4 regions of the Cypionkella sinensis genome follow, and region 2 is predicted to be linked to each of the others. Evidence: riboswitches for the same ligand, from Rfam matches in the RefSeq annotation. Region 2 holds a riboswitch; each other region holds the start of a gene.
What was found. Region 2 has a riboswitch for cobalamin ahead of ACFOGH_RS18310 (aromatic ring-hydroxylating oxygenase subunit alpha). Riboswitches for the same ligand answer to the same signal wherever they lie in the genome.

Region 1 (5,404 bases), on a different contig from region 2:
CGCCTTGCCGCGCCGCGCCAGCATCGCACTGCCCGAACGCCATTTAGGGCTGGTCCAAGCCGAAGAACAGCCACACCTGCAAGCCCTGCTGGCCGAGGCTGGCGCCTTCATCGCTGAACATCTCGACCTTGCCGCCCTGCGCGCCGCCGCCCGTGGCAGCCTTCCCACCCAGCAGCCCCTGTCTATCACCCCCCCGGCAGGGCGTATCGCCTTGGCGCGCGATGCGGCGTTTTCCTTTGTCTATCCGCACCTTCTCGCCGGTTGGCGCGCCGCAGGGGCCACGATCCTGCCATTCTCCCCCCTCGCCGACGAAGGCCCCGATCCCACGGCGCAGGCCTGCTGGCTGCCCGGCGGCTACCCGGAATTGCACGCAGGCAAACTCGCCGCGGCACAGAATTTCCGCGCCAAACTGCGCGCCTTTGCCGAAACCAAACCCGTGCATGGCGAATGCGGTGGCTATATGGCGATGGGCGCGGGCCTGATCGACGCGCAGGGTCTGCGCCACGAAATGGCGGGCCTTCTGGGCCTCGAGACCAGCTTTGCCAAGCGCCGGATGCATCTGGGCTACCGCATCGCCGCCACCCATGCGCCCTTTGCGGGCCATGGCGCGGGCGCGCGCCTGCGCGGCCACGAGTTTCACTATGCCACCATCGCAGCACAACCCGATGCCCCCCTTGCAGAAGTCCGCGATGCCACCGATACAGCAGTGCCTGAAACCGGCTCCATGCGGGTGCAACCGGGTGGTGGTCAGTCCTCTGGCACCTTCTTTCATCTGATCGCAGAGGCGACATGAGCGGTTTTGTATCTTTTGTATCCTCTGGCCCCGGCGACCCGGAGTTGCTGACGGTGAAGGCCGTGCAGCGCTTGGCCGCCGCCGAGGTGGTGCTGTTTGATGATCTGTCCTCGGGGCCGATCCTTGGCCATGCGCCGCAAGCCGATCTGATCGCGGTGGGCAAGCGGGCAGGGCGACCCTCGCCCAAGCAAGATCATGTCAGCCGTCTGCTGGTCGATCACGCTTTGGCCGGGCAAAAGGTGGTGCGGTTGAAATCCGGCGACAGCGGCATGTTCGGGCGGCTGGAAGAAGAGATCGTGGCCCTGCAAGCCGCTGGCATCCCTTACGAAATCATTCCGGGTGTCACCTCGGCCTCTGCCGCTGCCGCAGCCTACGGCATCCCGCTGACCCGCCGCCTGACCGCGCGCCGCGTGCAGTTCATCACCGGGGCCGATGTCACCGGCGGCCTGCCCGAGACGACCAACATGGCCGCTCTGGCCGATCCGATGGCGACCACGGTGGTATATATGGGCCGGCGCACCTTCGCCGCCTTGGCCGCCAAACTGATCGCCCACGGCCTGCCCGCCGAGACGCCCGCGCTGCTGGCCGAGGCCGTCTCGACCCCCGATCAACAGATCACCCGCCACACGGTTGAAAGCCTCGTCGCGCATTTGCAAGACGCCCAAAGCCCACATCCGGCGCTGATCTTCTACGGCCCCTTGGCCGATTTTGCGGGCCAGAATGCCGACGACCCTGGGGCCGCACCTTAACCGAAACGGTCCCGATTTTGGCGTGCCACCACAACATATTGTGGTATTTCGTGGAAAATCCGCTGAAGACCACAAGTCATTCCCAGCGGGGAAGGGGCATCTTGCCCCAGATGGCTCATGCTTGCGCATGGCACGGGCCCTGACCGCGCCCCATGTCGTGCAACGGTCGCGAAAAGACGCATTTCTGCTTGCGCAAACCCAAGCTGCAGTGCCAAGTGAACATGCAAGGTGTCCTGAAAACGCAAAGCGTCTGGACTGAAACGAGAATGGGGAAAGGGTGGACCAATCGGCACCCCAAGCCCCAGCCGCCCCCGCGACTGTATGCGGAGAGCGTGCTTCCAATATGCCACTGGCCGCAAGGCTGGGAAGGCGGAAGCCCGCATCGACCCGCGAGCCAGGAGACCGGCCCTGCAAAGAAACGCAAAAAACCGTCGGGTGTGACGGGATGGAGAGTAACATGCATATCGAACCGGGCCTCGTATCCGAGGCCAAACTGGCGTTGTCCTATGCCACCGCCGCCACCGCTGCCGCCTATGCGGGCAAACTGGCGTTTGACGATCTGAAGCAGCGCGGGCTGGTGTCCCTGTCGGCACGCGTGGCGCTTTGCACGGTGCTGGTTTTCGTGTTCTTCGAAGTGCTGCCGCATTTCCCGATTGGCGTCTCCGAGGTGCATCTCATCCTTGGCTCGACCCTGTTTCTGGTGTTTGGCGCCGCCCCTGCGGCCCTTGGCCTGATGATGGGCCTGCTGATCCAAGGCCTGTTCTTCGCCCCGCAAGACGTGCCGCAGTATGGCATGAACTTGACCACCCTGCTGGTGCCGCTGTTCGCGCTGCAAGCACTGGCCACCAAAGTGATCCCGACCAAAATGGCCTATGTCGATCTGCAATACCGTCAGGCCCTGATGCTGTCGACCGCCTATCAGGGCGGCATCGTGGCATGGGTGGCGTTCTGGGCGGTCTACGGCCAAGGCTTCGGCGCGGCCAATCTGGCGGCCATCGGCAGCTTTGGCTTCTCGTATATGCTGGTCATCCTGATCGAGCCTGTGGTCGACCTGGGCGTGCTGGCGCTGGCAAAACTGGGCCGCGCCTCCAGCCTGACCACCCCGCGCCTGCACACGGCCTAAGGGCGTTCAACTGGCCGCGATGGCTCTGGTCGCGCGGCTCAGAAGGCTTTAGAGATCAACGCGCCGGTCCTTGGGGTCGGCGCGTTTGCTTTGGGGGGCTGCGATGTTTGACCTGACCTTGATCGGTATCGGCACCGGCAACCCGGATCATCTGACCCTGCAAGCGATCAAGGCGATCAATGCTGCCGATCTGATCCTGATCCCCCGCAAGGGCGAGGGCAAGGCAGATCTGGCCGAACTGCGCCTTGCGATCTGCCGCGATGTCCTGACCAACCCCGCCACCCGGATCGTCGAGTTCGACCTGCCGGTGCGGGATGAGACCATCCTTGATTACAAGGCCCGGGTAGAGGATTGGCACGACCGGATTGCAGGCGTCTGGAAGGCGGCGATGGGGGATGCTGCCCAAGTGGCGCTGCTGGTCTGGGGCGACCCTAGCCTGTACGATTCCACCCTGCGGATCGCGGCACGGCTGGCACCGGATCGGGTGCAGGTGGTGCCGGGGGTGACGTCTATTCATGCCCTGACAGCCGCGCATGGCATCGCCCTGAATGAGATCGGCGCGCCCTTTGTGGTGACAACCGGGCGAAGGCTGCGGGATGAGGGGTTCCCTTTGGGCGTCGATACGGCGGTGGTGATGCTGGACGGGGAGTGTTCGTTTCAGGCGCTGGACCCGGCAGGGCTGCATATCTGGTGGGGGGGGTATGTGGGGATGGCCGAGCAGGTCATCGTCGAGGGGCCGCTGGCCGAAGTGGGCGCGCAGATCGTGGCCCTGCGGGCAGCCGAGCGGGCGCGGCATGGCTGGATCATGGACATCTATCTGCTGCGGCGGGGCTAGGATTTGGCCGGTCCCAACTCGGGACCTTTTTTGTTTGTTTTATATCAATGACTTAGAGGTGTGGTTTTAAGGGTTTGTTAAGGTTCTACCGCGGTGGGGTAAACTCAGCCTACCACGCGTATGGTTATCAAATTCGCCCACCAATCGCCAATGCAAGATACCTGTCGTCCTTGGCTTGGCGCTTTGGTTCGTCCCAGTCCCACATTTATGTGCATACATTAAGGGGAAATGCAAGGGTGAGGGTGGGGGAGGGGTGGTTAAGGAAGTGTGAATAGAGAATATAGAATTGGCGAGTTAACTCTGTATAGTGCGGATGATGTCCCTGTATCTAAAAATATTTAAAAGACTAAGAGGGGGTCAATTTTACTCCTTTCGTTTTTAAGTACTCCTCAAGATCGTTTCTTTTGAATAAATTTTCCAGTAATTTCAGATTATCTGGATCAATGCTGATTAGTTTGGTTGATTTTACTCTATCAAAATATCCATCGAAATCAGAATTGAACATTGCGATTCTATAGAATTTGTTTGCGGCCATGGAGGCGCCGAGCGATCTCGCAATCGAGATGAGATTCGGGGGGAGGCTTTCAATTAATGCTCTAAGCCTATCAACTTTGTCAATTCCAAACTCAATAAGTTCATTGACTATAGCGCCAGAGAGTGGTCGATTTGGGTGGCTATCCCCTATCTTTATAGAATTTCCATAGTTTTCGATATATCTTTCATACAAAGCTTGTGCCGCAACCACAGAAATTACATCGCTGTCAGAAGTGTGATCGTTGTTATTTATCAGATTGCTAGCATATTCATCGGCCTTGGTCGCAACTTCAGAAAACTCTCGATCAACAAGCTCGAGTGTTCCTGAAATTATCATAAGTCGATGCTGCAGATCGTATGGGAGCGAGAATTTACCTTTATACCGTCTTTTATGTTCGATTTCAGCCCAAGCATGTTGAAGTGCCGTTCTAATTTGTATTTCAAATGGCTGCTCTGATATTTCAGAGTATTCTGGTAAATTCTTTCGTATTTCACCCAGTTTGCAAACCAAGTGAAGCGATCTGTACCCAACCGTGTCTACCTGTTCTCTGGTGCGCTTATCAACACTATTCTTGGAATCAATTTCAAAAAGGGAACTAAGTAGGCTTGCGGTTCTGTCTATATCTCGTTCTAGAAAAAGAATTATCCTCATTACTACAAAGTCTGTGTTGTCACTGAATGGATTAACGTATTCCTTGTCATTGCTCTTTTTAATTGCGCTCTCACATGATTTTACGCGCGACTCTATTGACAAATATTCAATGAGGTTTGCATTTAGTATGCTCTGAATCATGCCGAGTGTAGTAAGCCTCAGGCGTTCGAAGTCCTTGATTTTCTTTGAATACTCAATTTCAAAATCCTCAGCCTTCATTATGCTCTTGCCCCCTCATACATCCAACTCCTCCACAAACCGCGCGTTTTCCTGAATATACTGGAACCGCAACTCCGGCTTTTTCCCCATCAATCGCTCCACCAGATCGCCGGTCTCGCCCGGTGCATCTTCATCAATGCTCACGCGGATTAGTTTGCGGGTGGCGGGGTTCATGGTGGTGTCTTTCAGGTCTTTGGCGTCCATCTCGCCCAAGCCCTTGAAGCGTTGCACGTCGATTTTACCCTTTCCGCCCAATCCCTTGGCCAGCCAAAGCTCTTTCTCGGCGTCATCGGCCACATACATCCGCCGCGCGCCTTGGGTCAGGCGATAGAGCGGCGGGCAGGCGAGATACAGATGGCCCTTGTCGATCAGCGGGCGCATCTGGGTGAAGAAGAAGGTCATCAGCAGGCTGGCGATATGCGCGCCGTCCACGTCGGCGTCAGTCATGATGACGATTTTATCGTAACGCAGATCATCGACCTTGAAGCGGGTGCCCATT
Region 2 (5,404 bases):
GGGCTGATCTGGGGCGCGACATGGGCGGGGCCGAGAAGGGGCAGGCGATCTTGCTGCGCCATGCCGCGCCGGAGTTGCCGCAGCTATTGGTCGCGGGGCTGCATGTGGTGCCGCATGTGGATGGTACGGTGGCGGTGGGGTCGACATCCGAGCGGGACTACCAGGATCTGGGCGTCGATCACCGGGCTGACGATCTGCATGCGCGGGCCGTGGCGGCGCTGCCGGTGTTGGCGGGGGCCGAGGTAGTGGAGCGCTGGGCGGGGCTTCGGCCCAGATCAAAGTCTCGCGCGCCGGTGCTGGGGGCCTGGGCGGGGCGGGCGGGGCATTTCATCGCCAATGGCGGCTTCAAGATCGGGTTCGGGATGGCCCCGAAAGTGGCCGAGGTGATGGTCGATCTGGTGCTGGAGGGGCGCGATGCGGTGCCGGAGGGATTTCGGGTTTAAGGGCGGTCCCGAGTTGGGACCTGAATTGTCTTGTTTGACAACAGGGAGTTGGTTTGTGGCGTTAACGCCTTGTTCAGATTTGGTACAGCAGGCGGGCATCTGCGCGGGTTGACGCCATGTGGCCCGGATCAAGTCCGGAGCGGCTTGGGAGGGGCGCAGATGTTGGGACTGACCGGCTGAGCGGGCTTGAACAACGGGCGTTGCGCTTTGGGCGACTGTGGGAGCCTCCGGCGGGAGTATTTGGGCCAATGTGAAATGCCAAAGGAGAGGCTTTTGGTCATCCTCTGCGCTTAAATATCCCCGCCGGAGGCATCCGCGGCTGCCGCAGGCGGTCACGCTAGCAGGCGCGCGCCCTCAATCCCGCTGATCGTTGCGGTCAGGATTTGGCCCTCGGACTGATCGGTGGCGAAGGCGACTTCGGTGAATTGCTCGGTGCGGCCCAGGCGGGGGCCTTCCAGCAGGATGCGGTGGGTGACGCCTATTTGCGCGGTCAGGTGGCGGGTGAGGGCGGCGTCACCCGCGGCGCGCAGGCGGGCGGCGCGGGATTTGATCTCGGGGCCTTTCACTTGCGGCATCCGCGCCGCGGGGGTGCCTTTGCGCGGGCTGAACGGGAAGACGTGCAGGAAGGTCAGGTTGCAGTCAGTCACCAGTTTCAGGGAGTTTTCGAACATCGCCTCGGTTTCGGTCGGAAAGCCTGCGATGATATCGGCGCCGAAGATCATGTCGGGGCGGAGTTTTTGCGCGTCTTCGCAGAAGCGGATGGCATCATCGCGCAGGTGGCGGCGCTTCATGCGTTTCAGGATCATGTCGTCGCCCGCCTGAAGTGACAGGTGCAGGTGGGGCATCAGGCGGGGCTCAGACGCGATGGCCGCCATCAGGGCATCGTCGGCCTCAATGCTGTCGATGGAGGAAATCCGCAGCCGGGGCAGGTCGGGCACAAGGCGCAGGATACGCATGACCAGATCGCCAAGCCGGGGTTGGGCGGGCAGGTCGGCACCCCATGAGGTGAGGTCAACGCCGGTGAGGACGATCTCGTTAAAGCCCTTGTCCACGAGGCGTTTGATCTGTTCGACCACGACTCCGGCGGGAACCGAGCGGGAATTGCCGCGGCCATAGGGGATGATGCAGAAGGTGCAGCGGTGGTCGCAGCCGTTTTGCACCTGCACATAGGCGCGGTGGCGGCCAAAGCCGTCGATCAGGTGGCCTGCGGTTTCCTTGACCGACATGATGTCATCGACCTGCACCTTTTCGGTGATGCCGATCAGGTCGGGGGCCTTCAGGCTGGCCCAAGTGGAAGCCTGCATTTTCTCGGTGTTGCCGATGACCTTGGTGACCTCGGACATGGCGGCGAAGGTTTCGGGCTCGGTTTGTGCGGCGCATCCGGTGACGATGATCTGTGCGCCGGGGTTTTCGCGGGCGAGTTTGCGGATTTCCTGTTTGGCCTGGCGCACGGCCTCTGCGGTGACGGCGCAGGTGTTGACCACGACAGCACCTTCGACACCTGCGGCGGCGGCGAGTTCCTTCATCGCCTCGGTTTCATAGGCGTTCAGGCGGCAACCGAGGGTGGCGAAGATCGGTGGGGCGGCGTTCATAGCGCGGCCAGAAAGGCGGGGGTCAGGGTGCCGCTGAACACGTGGGCGGTGGGGCCGGTCAGCCAGACGCCGTCGTCGCGCCAATCGACCTGCAGGGTGCCGCCGTCAGCCTCGACCGTCACCGCGCGCCCTGTGAGGCCGCGCAGATGGGCGGCTACGACGGTGGCGCAGGTGCCGGAACCGCAGGCGAGGGTAATGCCTGCGCCACGCTCCCACACCCGCATGCGCAGATGGTCGGGGGCGATGAGATGGGCGAATTCGACATTGGTGCGCTGTGGGAACAGCGGGTGATGTTCGATGCCGGGGCCTTCGGCGGGCAGGTCAACCGCTTCGGCGTCTTTGACGAAGAACACGCAATGTGGGTTGCCCATGCCCACGGCGGCGGGGGTGCCGGGCAGCGGCAGGTTTAAGGTATCGACGGCGTGGGACAGCGGGATCTCGGACCAATCGCGCTGCGGGTGGCCCATGTTCACCGAGACGCGGCCATCGGGCAGGCGTTTGGCATGCAGGGTGCCGCGTTGCGTGGTGAGGCTGAGGGCGTCGCTGCCAAGTTCGTGCATCATGTAATCGGACACGCAGCGGGTGGCGTTGCCGCAGGCCCCGGCGCGGGAGCCGTCGCTGTTCCAGAAATCCAAGGTGAAATCGGTGTCTTGCGAATCGCTGATCTCGGCCAGTTGGTCAAAGCCCGTGCCACGGTGGCGGTCGCCCAAAGCTTGTGCCAGTTTGGCGGTCACGACGGTATCGCGACCGCGTGAGTCGATGATGACAAAGTCGTTTCCGGCTCCGTGCATCTTCATAAAGGCAATCTGGCTTGGTGCTTTGCGGTTTTCCATGGCCCGCATATACGCCGCGCCGCAGCTTTTTGCCAGAGGGCGGCGTTTTGCCCCTTGACCCCATCCGCCCCGCCCCCTAATCAGCGCGGCAGTTGTGGGCCGGTAGCTCAGTTGGTAGAGCAGCTGACTTTTAATCAGCGGGTCATGGGTTCGAGTCCCGTCCGGCTCACCACCACACCTTAAGGCCCGACCGGAAACGGTTGGGCCTTTGGTTTTTCCGGGATCGAAATCAGCAACACTTACCGATGCAGGTCGACGATTCTGCGGGATCAGGCGCGCGGGATGGTCTGAAAAACGTCACGAGTTTTGCGGCTGATTTTCTGCCTGCGAATCGGGCTTCTTGCTTTGGATCGGCGGGGATTTATGGCAAGGTCTTTGATGTATCGGCAGAGGTCGTAAATGATCTATCCCGACATGCGGGGCCGTGATTTATGAGCGTTGTAAGGTGCCATTCGCAAGGATGGAGAATTGGGAAGCCGGTGTAATGCCGGCGCTGCCCCCGCAACGGTGATGAAGTTAAAGGCGTGACAGGAGGCCACTGAGGCGCAAGCTTTGGGAAGGTGTCGCGCTGGGGGTGAAAGTCCCGATTTCGCAGCCCGGAAACCAGCCTTGCCCCGAAAGATCAGCCCAGCCGGATGCGTCCGGTTTGCCAACACAACTGTCCGCGCGGGAGGCGGGGACTCATGAGGTGCCAGATGCTTAATTCAGCCGAAATCCATTCCGAACTGCTTGCCCGCCGCAAGGATTATGCCCTGAGCCATGCGCTTTATTGCGATGACGGGGTTTATGCCGCCGATCTGGAGCAGATCTGGTATCGCGAGTGGCTGTTTGCCGCCCCTGCTGCATCTCTGCCGAAAGCGGGCGCGTTCATGACCATGCAGGTCGGTGCCTATCCGGTGGTGATCACGCGCGGCAACGATGGCATGATCCGGGCGTTTCATAACGTTTGCCGCCATCGCGGCCAGCGGCTGTGCGCCAAAGAAACCGGGTCTTCGCCGAAACTCGTCTGCCCCTATCACCAATGGACCTATGATCTGGACGGCAAGCTGCAATATGCCCGCGACATGCAGGAAGGCTTCAACCCCGCCGAGCATGGCTTGAAGAAGGTGCATTGCGTCGATCTGGGCGGGATGGTTTTTATCTGCCTTGCGCAAGTGCCGCCGCCGATTGCCGAACTGGCCAAGACCATGCCGGGGTTCCTTGCCCCTTCGGGGTTGAAGGATGCCAAGGTGGCGTTCAGCTCGACCATCGTCGAGAATGGCAACTGGAAGCTGGTGATCGAGAATAACCGCGAATGCTATCATTGTGGCGGCTCGCATCCGTCTTTGTGCAGGACGTTCAGCGACAATCCGAAAATCGCGGCGATGAATGGCCCGAATGAGGCCAGCGGCGAGATTCTGGCGCATTGGACCCGGTGTGAGGCTGCAGGCCTGCCGTCGCGCTTCACCCATGACAAAGCGATGCAGTGGCGGTTGGCGCGGGTGCCTTTGTTGAACAACGCCGAAAGCTATACGATGGATACCAAGGCGGCGGTGGCCAAGCGGATGGGCGCGATGCCGTTCAATGATGCGGGCACGCTGTTGTTCTATCACTACCCGAACACTTGGAATCACTTCCTGGGCGATCATGCGATCACCTTCCGGGTGCTGCCGATCTCGGCCACCGAAACGCAGGTTACGACGACTTGGCTGGTGCATAAGGATGCGGTGGAAGGCGTGGATTACGATCTGAACCGGCTGACCGAGGTCTGGATGCACACCAATGACGAAGATCGTCTGGTGGTCGAGGAAAACCAGAAGGGCATTCTTTCACCTGCTTATGAGCCGGGGCCCTATTCGACGTTTCAGGAAGAAGGCGTGATCCAGTTCATTGACTGGTATTGCAACGTGATGACCGAGCGGATGGCGCCGAAGCCCGCCTTGGCGGCGGAGTAGATCATGGCGAAAACGCGTGCCAACTGGACTGCCGAGCCGTGGAACGACAGCCAGATGCTGGAATGTTCAATGGTGGTGCCGGAGAATGACGACACCGCTACCTTTGCCTTCCGCGCGCCGAATGGGGCGTGGTTTGATTATCAGCCGGGGCAGTTCATAACTTTGGACTTGCCAGTTCCGGGCGGCAATGTGCAGCGGACCTATACGCTGTCGTCCTCGCCGTCGCGGCCCCTGTCGATCACCATCACGGTGAAGGCGCAAAGCACGTCTGTTGGCACGCGTTGGATGCTGGATAACTTGCGTCCGGGGATGATGATCAAGGCTTATGGGCCGTCGGGTATTTTCAGTTTCCACCGCCATCCCTCGCCGAAATATCTGATGATCTCGGCAGGGTCGGGGATTACGCCGATGATGTCGATGACCACTTGGGCGTGGGATTCGGGGCAGATGCCGGACATCGTATTCGTGCATGCGGCGCGGCGTCCGTCCGAGATTATTTTCCGCGAGCGGCTTGAGCAGTTTGCCAACCGCGTGCCGGGGTTGCAGTTGCGCTTTACGGTCGAGGAGGCTGATCCGTTCCGGGCTTGGCCGGGGTATAAGGG
Region 3 (5,404 bases), on a different contig from region 2:
GTGCTGGACCGCGACATTTTCAACGTGAATCCCTATGCGATTGCGGAAACGCGGGTGCTGCTTACGCTGTTCAAAGGGCGCGAAGTGTATCGCGCCGAAACCTTCCCAAGCTGAAAGGCCAGATCATGACCCCGAATTTCAAACCGATCGAGGATGGCGACCGTCGCGTGGCCAACATTCACACCGCCAAGTTTGAGGAATTTGTCTATCCCGATGGCGTGGCCTTGGGCGATGCGATCTTGCAGCACGATACGGACTTGCCGCTTGGCACCGGCTTTCACGTCTACCGGATGCCCGCAGGGATGAAAACGCGCGGCCATCGCCATGAGGGGCACGAGCAATTCCTGATCCTTGAGGGCGAGTTGATTGAAAGCGACGGCACGGTGTTCCGCGCGGGCGATCTGGTGTTTTACCGCGACGGCACCGAGCATAATTCCTACACGCCAAACGGTTGCCTGCTGGCGGTGCATATCGTCGGGCCGGAAACGCCGCTGGAATAGCTTTAAGCGCGGCGCGCCATCAGCCAGACGAAGAACAGCCCGCCCGTCAGCCCGGTGACGATGCCGATGGGCATATCCTCGGGTGCCATGATGATGCGGGCGACGGTATCGGCCCAGGTCAGAAACACCGCGCCGAACAGGGCCGACAGCGGCAGCACGCGGGCGTTGTCGCCGCCAAAGATCAGCCGGACCAGATGCGGCATCATCAGGCCAACAAAGCCGATGATGCCGGAAAATGCCACCATTACCCCGGTGATCAGCGCGCCTGCGACAAAGACAGACAGGCGAAACCGGGCAATGGGGATGCCGAGGCTTGAGGCGGTTTCATCGCCAAGGCTCATCGCGTTCAGATCGGGCGCGCGGTGCCACAGCCACAGGCCTGTGGGGATCAGCACAGCCAGCGGGAACAAAAGATGCGGCCATTGCGCAAGGCCTAGCCCGCCCAGCATCCAGAACACCACCGTATGCGTGGCGCGCGGATCGCCGAGGAAGATCAGGATATTCGCGCCCGCCATGATGATAAAGCTGACGGCAACGCCTGCCAGCACCAGCCGATCTGCCGAGGTGGCGCGGGCGAATTGTGCGATGCCCAGCACCAGCGCGGTGGCGGCCAAAGCCCCGGCAAAGGCCAGCAGTGGCACGGTCAGCAGGCCCAGAAACATGCCCGTGTGCATCAACGCCAAAATCGCCCCGAAGGCCCCACCCGATGAGATGCCCAACAGATGCGGATCAGCAAGCGGGTTGCGCGTAACAGATTGCAGCGCCGCCCCGGTCAGCCCCAGCCCCGCGCCGACCAATGCGGCGAGGATCGCGCGGGGAAAGCGGATGTCCCAGACAATCGCGGCACGGCCCGGCGACCAAGTGACGGGCACGGCATCGGGGATCACATGGTTCAACGCGATGCCCCAGACGGTGGAAAGCGGAATCGCAATCGCGCCGATAGATACCGCAAGAATGATCGACAAAACCAGCACACCACAGCCCGCCAGCACCAGACCCGCGCGGCGCGACAGGTGCCATGCAGCGCTGGCGACGGTGGGTTGGGTGAGGTCGGCCATCGGCTTGCCTTTCAAAGCATTGCGCCGAGGCGTTTGCCCCGGCGCAGATTGTTCTTACTGCGCCGCAAAGCCCGCGACCAGCTTTTCCACCGCTTTGATATTGCGCGGGCCGGGCGTAGCCTCGACATATTCCAGCACCACGAAGCGGTTGTTCTTCACCGCGTCGATGTTGGCAAAAGCCGGGTTGCCCTTCATGAAGGCGATTTTCTGCTCGGCCGTGACATCGCCATAGTTGACGATGACGATCACTTGCGGGTTACGCTCGACCACAGGCTCCCACGCGACGGTGGCCCAGCTTTTGTCCAGATCATCCATGATGTTGACGCCACCTGCGGCCTCAATCAGGGCGGTGGGCATGGCGTATTTGCCGGCGGTAAACGGCGTGTCTTCGCCGCTGTCATAGACGAACACGCGCAGGGGGTTGCTGTGATCAACGCCCTTGGTAGCCTCGGCCAGTTGCGCCTTGTAACCTTCGACCAGCGCCTTTGCCTTGTCTTCGACGCCAAAGATCAGGCCAAGGTTCAGCAGGTCGTTATACATGTCATCCATGCTGCTTTTCGCCTTGGGGCCGACGAAGATGCAGCTTTCGGTCAGCTCGTAGGTCTTGATGCCCAAAGGCTCCAGCGTCTCAGGGGTGACTTCGCCGCCAACCTTCATGCCATAGTTCCACCCGCCAAAGAAGAAATCGGCATCCGCCCCGGCAAGAACTTCCTTGCTGGGATATTTCGCGGAAAGCTCGGGCAGTTCGGCCACGCCTTCGCGCATTTCGGGATCAAGCGTTTTCCAGCCGGAAATGCCAGTGTAGCCGACCATGTGATCACGCAGGCCCAGCACCAGCATCATCTCGGTCAGGTTCACATCGTTGGAAATCGCAGCCTTCGGGGCGGCGTCAAAGGTGACATCGCGGTTGCAGCTTTTCACCGTGACGGGAAAGGCGGCAGCCGAGGTTGCAGAGAGCAACAGGGCGATCAGAGCGTATTTCATGGTTTTTCCTACAGATGAAAAGAGAAGCGCGGCGCGGGGCCAGAGCGGTCCACGCGGGCGGTGACATTGAAGGCGGTGGCGATGTGATGCTCGGACAGCGCCAGATCAGGGGGGCCATCCGACAGCACCCGGCCATCGGCCAGAACCAGCACGCGGTCGGCAAACTGCGCGGCCAGGGTCAGGTCGTGCAGGGTGCAGATCACCGTCAGGCCAAGGCCGCGCAGCAGCGCCAGCAGTTCAAGCTGGTGGCGGATATCCAGATGGTTGGTCGGCTCATCCAGAATCAGCACGCGCGGTTCCTGCGCCAGCGCACGGGCGACCATGACACGTTGCTTCTCGCCGCCCGACAGCGTGCCAAACGGCATATCGGCAAAGCGCGCCAGATCCAGCCGCTCCAAGGCCGCGCTGACGACCTCGGTGTCGCGCAGCGCCGCACTGGCAAAGCCTGCCCGATGCGGCAGACGGCCCAGCGCCACGATCTGCCGTGCGGTCAGGGCAAAGTCGGTCGGCTGTTCTTGCAGCACCGCTGCCACGGTGCGGGCAGTTTCGCGCGCCGTATGCAGCCAAAGATCGCGACCCATCAGGCTGACCGTGCCACTGCGGGGGGGCACATAGCGATAAAGCAGACGCAGAAGCGAGGATTTCCCCGCCCCGTTTGCACCGCAGATCGCCATCACCTCGCCCTCGGCCATGGCAAAGCTGATGTCGGTCAAGATATCGGGGCGGCGCGGCGGCCCCCAACACAGATTGCGCGCTTCCAGAATAGGTCCGGTCATTGCAACTGACCCTCGGCGGTAACGATCAGCGCGGCGGGAATACGGGCGAGCGTCGATGTCGCGAGTTTGCCGGGACGATCAGCGGCGCGGCACCAGCCATCGTCAAGCCGTTGATAAAGCGTGGCAAAATCGACCAGCGCGTCAATATCGGCGTCCGGGTCGATATCGCCGAACAGCCAGGTGGCCTTGCCCGTCGCGCGCCAAGCCACGGTGCAGGGCCGATCACAGCCCGCCATGCAGGCGGTGCCGGAAATCTCGAAATCCTCCCCCAGCCCTTTGGCCTCGCTGACCGCCAGACGCAGCTTTTCCAACAGCGCAAGGCCGGGGAAACACGGGCTGTCCTTGTGCCGACAGGTTTGGCAGACCAGAATTTGATGGCGTTTTGCGCTCTGCCGCATGGCAGGGTCTTGGGCCTGCGCAGGCCCTTGCAGTTCAATCATAGCATCCTTCCCCAGGCACCCCGCCCGGATGATTGTTTCGGCTATGATGGCAGGTCTCCTGACTCGCGGGTCGTGGCTGGCCTGCGCCTTCCCACCCCTTTGGGGCAGTGGACTTTGCAGGTTCGCTCACCGCTTACAGTTGCGGGGGCAGTCACGGATTTGGCGGCTTTTGCCTACACCACACCGTATTCCCTTTTCATCCGGCGCGACTTTGCGTCTGCCGAAACCATCGCGGGCATGAAGCGGGATTTGCCCGCCGCTGTCAATGCGAACAGCGACAGGCGGCGGCGCTTTTGCGCCTTAGGCGATATCCATCCATGCCCCAGCCTTGGATGAGGCGTGAATGGTTTCGACCAATTTTTGAATCCGCAGACCCTTGCGAAAGTTGAACGGCTCGGGCGCTTTGCCTGCGATGGCATTGATGTAGCCTGCGACCTCGATTGCCTTCAGGTCGTTGAAGCCAATCTGATGGCCTGCGGCGACGCAGAACAGACCATAGGGTGCATGATCTGGCCCGGCCTCGATGCGGCGAAAGCCTTGGCGGCCTTTGGCGTCAGTAGTGCTGAAGTAATTAAGGACGTTGAAATGTTCCTGGCTGAAGGCCAGTGCACCCTTGGTGCCATAGACCTCAAAATCGTGCTGCATCTTGCGGCCTGTGGCGATCCAGTTGCCCTCGATGCTGCCCGTGGCGCCGTTTTCAAAGCGCAGAAAGGCGCGGCCCACGTCATCCACCATCACCGCCTTGCGACCGCCGCGGCCATCCGGGCGCTCGGCGATCATGGTCACAACATCGCCCATCACGCGGCTGATCGGGCCGCAGAGAAACTCGGCGGTGGCAAGCGCGTGGCTGCCGATATCGGCCAAAGCGCCGCCGCCTGCGGGGTCGTGGCGGAAGGTGTAGGGACCGTTGGCGTCGGCCATGTAATCTTCGGCATGCAGGCCTCGATAGCCGCGAATCTCACCCAATTCGCCCGCCGCAATCATTTCCCGCGCCAGTGCCAGCATCGGGTTGCACAGATAGTTGAAGCCGACTTGGGTTTTCACCCCCGCTGCTTCGGCGGCCAGCGTCATCTCCAGCGCATCCGCCGCCATCGGCGCAAGCGGCTTTTCGCAATACACATGCTTTCCGGCTGCGATGGCTGCCAGCGACATTTCCTTGTGCAAGGCGTTGGGCGCGGTGATCGACACGAGATCAACCGCAGGGTCCGCCATGATCGTGCGCCAGTCGGCGGTAGCATGGGCAAAGCCAAGCGTCACACGCGCGCGCTCAGCGGCATCCGGGGTGATGTCGGCGATAGTGTGCAGCTCCAGATCGAACGGCAGTTCAAACACCCGCGGGGCAGAGGTGAAACCAAACACATGCGCCTTGCCCATAAAGCCGGTGCCAATCAGACCAATGCGAAGTTTTGGTTTGCTCATATCGGGGGTCCTTCGCTGCGAAACTGGGTGAATTTGGCCTTAGAATCGCGCCCTGCGCCGGTCAAGCGCCGCATATTTTGGTGGGGCGGAACCTCGTCAAAAGTCATCAGGCTGGGCGCGCTGCGCGCGGACCAGATCCACAAAGGCCCGTAAAGGTGTCGGCATGAACCGGCTGGAGAAATACAACTGCGGCCCGTCAAACTGTGGCCACCAGTCTTGCAGCACGG
Region 4 (5,404 bases), on a different contig from region 2:
AGAACGTCACCGCCACCGCCGGGTCTGCCACCTCGGGCTGCGCAATCACGCCGCGGTCAGGGTCATACCAGCCACAATCGGGCACCCGTTTGTCGCCCAGCACCGGCCCCGCATAAAGCCCCGCCGCCAAGGCAAGCTGCGCCAAAGCCGCCTGCGCCGCCACCGCCCCGCCCGCATCGCAGAGCGTGGACAGCCGCCGCAAGGTGCTGATCGGCAAGGTGGAATGGGCGTCGAGTGCCGCATCCTCACGCCCGTCAGCGGGCAACACCGCCAAGGCGATACCCTGCCGCCGCGCCAGATCCTGCAACTGCATCAGGCCGTAGGGCCAGTAATTCTCGCCGCCGATCAGGCGCACGAGGATACCTTTGACCCCCACGAGGGTCTGCTGCACATAGGTGTCCACCGACATCGGATGCTGCAGCGCCACCAGATTGGCCAAGCGCAGCGTCGGCAGCTTCCCCCCAGCCCCTGATTGATTTGCGCGGTGCCATCCCGCCGCGAAAGCGCCAAGGTCACTGTCGGAAAACGACAACACCACCAGTTCGGCCGGGGTCTGACCCAGATCGAACGGGGTTTGCGTATCCTCCAGCCCATGGCTTTCGCGGAAGACGACATGCATGGCTCAGGCCCCCAGCACCGCGCGGATCGCTGCCAGATCGACATGGTGATGCTCGGCAATCACCACAAGCTGCCCCTTGCGCGGGGACGCCCCCCAAGGCCGGTCAAACTGATGCCGCACCCGCGCGCCCACTGCCTGCACCAGCAGCCGCATCGGCTTGCCTGCGACCGCCACATAGCCCTTCACCCGCAGGATATGCTGTTCATCGGCGAGGCGCTGGATGGCCGCCACCAAAGCATCGACATCGCTGATTTCCGGCAGATCAATCACCACGGTGTCGAAATCATCATGCTCGTGGTCATCATGACCATCGTGATGCGAGGGGCGTGCCGCCAGATCATCCTCTGCCTTCGCGTTCAGGCCAAGGATCAACGCCGGATCAATGATGCCTTCGGACATCGCCAGAATCGGGATAGGACGCGGGCTTTCCGCCACGATCACGGCGCGCGCGGCGGCCAAGCCAGCCTCACCCGCCAGATCGGCCTTGCTCATCAACACGATGTCGGCGCAGGCGAGTTGATCCTCGAACACCTCGGACAAAGGCGTTTCATGGTCGATGGACTCATCGGCTGCGCGCTGCGCATCCACCGCCGCCACATCCGGCGCGAAGCGACCCGCCGCAACTGCTTCGGCATCGGCCAAGGCGATCACGCCATCGACGGTGATTTTCGAGCGGATAGCGGGCCAGTCGAAGGCCTTCAACAGCGGCTTCGGCAAGGCCAGACCCGAGGTTTCGATGATGATGTGATCTGGCCGCTGCGGCAGCGCCATCAAAGCCTCGATCGTCGGGATGAAATCATCGGCCACGGTGCAGCAGATGCAGCCATTGGCAAGCTCGACGATGTTTTCCACCGGGCAATTGTCGTCGGCGCAGGATTTCAGAATGTCACCATCCACGCCGACGGTGCCAAATTCATTGACGAGGATTGCCAGCCGCTTGCCCTGCGGATTCTGCATCAGATGCCGGATCAGCGTGGTCTTGCCCGCGCCCAGAAAGCCGGTGATCACAGTGACGGGGATTTTCGACAGATCAGACATTCAGGCCTCCAAAGCCGTAAGAATAGGGGGAATGATAATCGGTGGGATTCGGGCAAGGCTCTGCTTGCGGAAGATCACCGGGCGCGCACGCCACGGCACGATGCCATCAGGGGCATCCAGATAAGCGGCGGCACCCAGCAGAATATCGGGCGCATCGGCAGGGGTCAGGCGACCGTAAACATAAGACCAACGCCCCGGTGCCGACAACGCCACCGCAGCGCCGGAATTGCAGGCCGACAGACATTCCACGCCGACAATGCGCAAGCCTGCCGGAACCGCGCCCGCCTGCAACGCCGCCAGCAGCTTCGCACCGGCAACGGGCTGTCCGTCTTCCACGACTTCACCCGCCTTACAGGTGGTGCAGACATGCAACGTTACACTCATCGGCCTACCCTATAGCGGCGATGGGGATGGCCAGAAGGGCGGCCATGCGGCCACCTGCTGGTTGCGAAACACCCCGTTCGCCCGTTCAGTCACATGCGCTGGCAGGTCTCCCGGCTTGCGGATCCGGGGGCTGGCCCCCACGGCTGCCCGCCTTCCCGGATTGCTCCAGTGGCCTCAGGCAACCTCTCCGGTCACGGTCGCGGGGGCGGCAGCTTTTGGGGTCGCCCCCTTTCGCATTCCCTCTTGGCCTGTCATAGACAGGAACCAGCGCTGGGTTCACCTGTGGCAGAACCACGCGCCATGTCAAGCAACGGATGGCCCCATGTCTGACCCTATCCTGATCGCAGAATCTGATACCGACGCTTCGGGCGACGAAAACGCCCGCCATGCGCGGAAGATGGCAAAGAAGAAGGCCGCACGCGATAAGATCATGGCGGGCAAGGCGGGCGATAAAGGGCTGCTGATCGTCCACACCGGGGCGGGCAAGGGCAAATCCTCCAGCGGGTTCGGGATGATTCTGCGCTGTATCGCACATGAAATGCCTTGTGCAGTGGTGCAGTTCATCAAAGGCGCATGGGATACCGGCGAGCGGCGGATCATCGAGACGCATTTCCCCGACCTGTGCGAATTTCACGCCATGGGCGAAGGCTTTACCTGGGAAACCCAGGATCGCGCCCGCGATATTGCCATGGCGGAAAAGGGCTGGGAAAAGGCCAAGGAGTTGATCCGCGACCCCGGCAACCGGCTTGTGCTGCTGGATGAAATCAACATCGCTTTGCGCTACGATTACCTCGACATCGCCGAGGTGCTGGCCTTCCTTGCCGCTGAGAAACCGCCGCTGACGCATGTGGTGATGACCGGGCGCAACGCGAAGCCAGAACTGATCGAGGCCGCTGATCTTGTGACCGAGATGACACTGATCAAGCATCCGTTCCGCTCTGGCATCAAGGCGCAGCCGGGGGTGGAGTTCTAAGGCTGTGGCGCAGTTTGACAGATCAGACTGGGGGCCAGCCCCCAAACCCCCGGAGTATTTTCGCCAAGATGAAGTTGGCAGAACGACAATGCCCAACTCTGTCAGCGACCAGACGCATCGCAAAAAATTCCAAGCCGGTGGCTTCATCTTGGCGGAAAATACTCCCGCCGGAGGCTTCCGCATGATCCGCGTGCAGCGTCGGTGGCAGGCATGAAGGCCCTGATGATACAGGGCGCGGGGTCGAATGTCGGCAAATCGCTGCTGGTGGCGGGGCTATGCCGCGCGGCAAAGTTGCGCGGGTTGTCGGTGGCGCCGTTCAAGCCGCAGAACATGTCCAACAATGCCGCCGTGACGGCCAACGGTGGCGAGATTGGCCGCGCGCAGGCGTTGCAGGCGCTGGCCTGCGGGCTTGATCCGCACACCGATATGAACCCGGTGCTGCTGAAGCCGGAATCCGAGACGGGTAGCCAAGTGGTGGTGCAGGGCAAGCGCATCGCGACGGTGAAGGCGCGGGAGTATGCGGCGTTGAAGCCAAAGCTGATGGCCCCGGTGCTGGACAGTTTTAACCGTTTGAAATCGCGGCACGATCTGGTGATCGTCGAAGGCGCGGGCAGTCCGGCTGAGGTTAACTTGCGGTCGGGTGACATTGCCAATATGGGCTTTGCCCGAGCCGCCGATTGCCCGGTTATCCTGACCGGCGACATTGATCGCGGCGGGGTGATCGCGCAGATCGTCGGCTCGCAGGCGGTGCTGGACCCAGCCGACAATGCGATGATTGCGGGGTTCCTGATCAACAAGTTCCGCGGCGATCCGCGGCTGTTTGACGATGGCTATCGGCTGATCGAAACCCGCACCGGATGGCGCGGCTTTGGCGTGGTGCCGTTCTTTGCGGGTGCCCATAAACTGCCCGCCGAGGATGCGTTGGACCTGCCGAAAGGCGGCGGCGCGGGGGCCTACAAGATCGCGGCGCTGACCCTGTCGCGGATTGCCAATTTCGATGACCTTGATCCTTTGGCGCAGGAACCCGGCGTCAGCCTGTCGATGATCCGCGCCGGCGAGGCGCTGCCCGGTGACACCGATCTGGTGATCATCCCCGGCAGCAAATCCACCCGTGGTGATCTGGCCTTTCTGCGCGCGCAGGGCTGGCACATTGACCTGGCCGCGCATCTGCGGCGGGGCGGGCGCGTGCTGGGCATTTGCGGAGGCTATCAGATGCTGGGCCAGATCGTGCGCGACGCGGGCGGCATCGAAGGCCCGGCGGGTGAAACGGCTGGTCTTGGCGCGCTGCAGGTTGACACCGAGATGACCCCAGACAAGCGCTTGACCCGCACCGAGGCCATTCACGCCGCGACCGGCCTTGCGATGCAGGGCTATGAGATTCACATCGGCCGCACCGAAGGGCCTGACCGCGCACGGCCTTTTGCCTTTGTGAACGGTCAGCCAGAGGGGGCGGTTTCCACAGATGGCCGGGTGATGGGCAGCTATCTGCACGGCATGTTCGCCAATGATGCCTTCCGTGCGGGCTTTCTGCGCCAGATTGGCGCGCAAGCCTCAAACCTGTCTTATGGCGCGGGGGTTGAGGCGGCGCTGGACGCCCTCGCCGCGCATCTGGAAGCGCATGTTGATGTGGCAGGCCTGCTCGGCTTGGCGCGGTAATCGCCCCATTCCCACGCCGCCCCGGACTTGATCCGGGGCCTCTTGGGCTGAGGTGAGGCCCCGGATCAAGTCCGGGGCGGCGTCGCACCTGCGATCAGCGCCGCAGCCATTCGGTCTGGGCGTTTTCCTGCCAGCCGGTGCGGTGCAAAAGCGGGGTGTCGTCCATGAACTCAGGATGGCCGATGCAGAGATAGGCGGCAAACTCCCAGCCCGCAGGCACGCCCAACAGCGCCTCGATATCATGCGGATCAAGGATCGAGACCATGCCCAGCCCCAGATTTTCCGCCCTTGCCGCCAGCCACAGCGTATAGATCGCCATCGCGGTGGATTGCCGCAACGTCTCGGGCAGGGTCTGGCGACCAAGGCCATGCCCGGCCTCGGGGTCGATCTCGTTGAACACCGCGAGTTGCACCGGGGCCATATCCAGCCCCGCCAGCTTGAGCGCCAGATATTCCGCATGTTTATCGCCGGTATAAAGCTTGGCGGCCTCGGCATTGCAGCGGTTGAAGTTGGCACGAACCCCGGCGCGTATGGCCGGGTCATCCACCCGGATCACCCGCCAAGGCCGCGCATTGCCGACCGAGGGCGCACAATCCATCGTGGCACGCAGCCGCTCCAAAGCGGCCTCGTCCACCGGGTCGGGGCGGAAATGCCGCACATCGCGACGCCAGCGCAGGATGCTCAGCAGGGTGGCGGATTCGTCGGCGCTAAACTGCATCAGCCCTCCAACGCAG

Region 1: another riboswitch for cobalamin. It lies ahead of ACFOGH_RS09215 (energy-coupling factor ABC transporter permease); the one in region 2 lies ahead of ACFOGH_RS18310 (aromatic ring-hydroxylating oxygenase subunit alpha).
Region 3: another riboswitch for cobalamin. It lies ahead of ACFOGH_RS15095 (DUF1636 family protein); the one in region 2 lies ahead of ACFOGH_RS18310 (aromatic ring-hydroxylating oxygenase subunit alpha).
Region 4: another riboswitch for cobalamin. It lies ahead of ACFOGH_RS09280 (DUF1636 family protein); the one in region 2 lies ahead of ACFOGH_RS18310 (aromatic ring-hydroxylating oxygenase subunit alpha).

Annotation. Positions count from the first base shown of each region.
Region 1 covers NZ_JBHRTO010000001.1:1,848,727-1,854,130, reverse strand. The annotation lists gene ACFOGH_RS09225 (cobyrinate a,c-diamide synthase) at 1-793, shown strand, start outside; gene cobA (uroporphyrinogen-III C-methyltransferase) at 790-1,542, shown strand; cobalamin riboswitch at 1,752-1,967, shown strand; gene ACFOGH_RS09215 (energy-coupling factor ABC transporter permease) at 2,000-2,665, shown strand; gene cobF (precorrin-6A synthase (deacetylating)) at 2,769-3,500, shown strand; gene ACFOGH_RS09205 (GTP pyrophosphokinase) at 3,847-4,905, opposite strand; gene parE (DNA topoisomerase IV subunit B) at 4,921-5,404, opposite strand, start outside.
Region 2 covers NZ_JBHRTO010000002.1:660,048-665,451, reverse strand. The annotation lists gene ACFOGH_RS18330 (NAD(P)/FAD-dependent oxidoreductase) at 1-443, shown strand, start outside; gene mtaB (tRNA (N(6)-L-threonylcarbamoyladenosine(37)-C(2))-methylthiotransferase MtaB) at 776-2,035, opposite strand; gene dapF (diaminopimelate epimerase) at 2,032-2,868, opposite strand; tRNA gene ACFOGH_RS18315 (tRNA-Lys) at 2,965-3,040, shown strand; cobalamin riboswitch at 3,295-3,494, shown strand; gene ACFOGH_RS18310 (aromatic ring-hydroxylating oxygenase subunit alpha) at 3,564-4,802, shown strand; gene ACFOGH_RS18305 (2Fe-2S iron-sulfur cluster-binding protein) at 4,806-5,404, shown strand, end outside.
Region 3 covers NZ_JBHRTO010000001.1:3,046,596-3,051,999, forward strand. The annotation lists gene ACFOGH_RS15070 (amidohydrolase) at 1-114, shown strand, start outside; gene ACFOGH_RS15075 (cupin domain-containing protein) at 126-500, shown strand; gene ACFOGH_RS15080 (FecCD family ABC transporter permease) at 503-1,558, opposite strand; gene ACFOGH_RS15085 (ABC transporter substrate-binding protein) at 1,613-2,542, opposite strand; gene ACFOGH_RS15090 (ABC transporter ATP-binding protein) at 2,551-3,318, opposite strand; gene ACFOGH_RS15095 (DUF1636 family protein) at 3,315-3,758, opposite strand; cobalamin riboswitch at 3,790-4,004, opposite strand; gene ACFOGH_RS15100 (Gfo/Idh/MocA family protein) at 4,059-5,177, opposite strand; gene ACFOGH_RS15105 (LysR family transcriptional regulator) at 5,274-5,404, opposite strand, start outside.
Region 4 covers NZ_JBHRTO010000001.1:1,863,573-1,868,976, forward strand. The annotation lists gene cobN (cobaltochelatase subunit CobN) at 1-619, opposite strand, end outside; gene cobW (cobalamin biosynthesis protein CobW) at 623-1,657, opposite strand; gene ACFOGH_RS09280 (DUF1636 family protein) at 1,658-2,041, opposite strand; cobalamin riboswitch at 2,125-2,325, opposite strand; gene cobO (cob(I)yrinic acid a,c-diamide adenosyltransferase) at 2,364-3,014, shown strand; gene ACFOGH_RS09290 (cobyric acid synthase) at 3,225-4,670, shown strand; gene bluB (5,6-dimethylbenzimidazole synthase) at 4,765-5,388, opposite strand; gene cobD (threonine-phosphate decarboxylase CobD) at 5,388-5,404, opposite strand, start outside.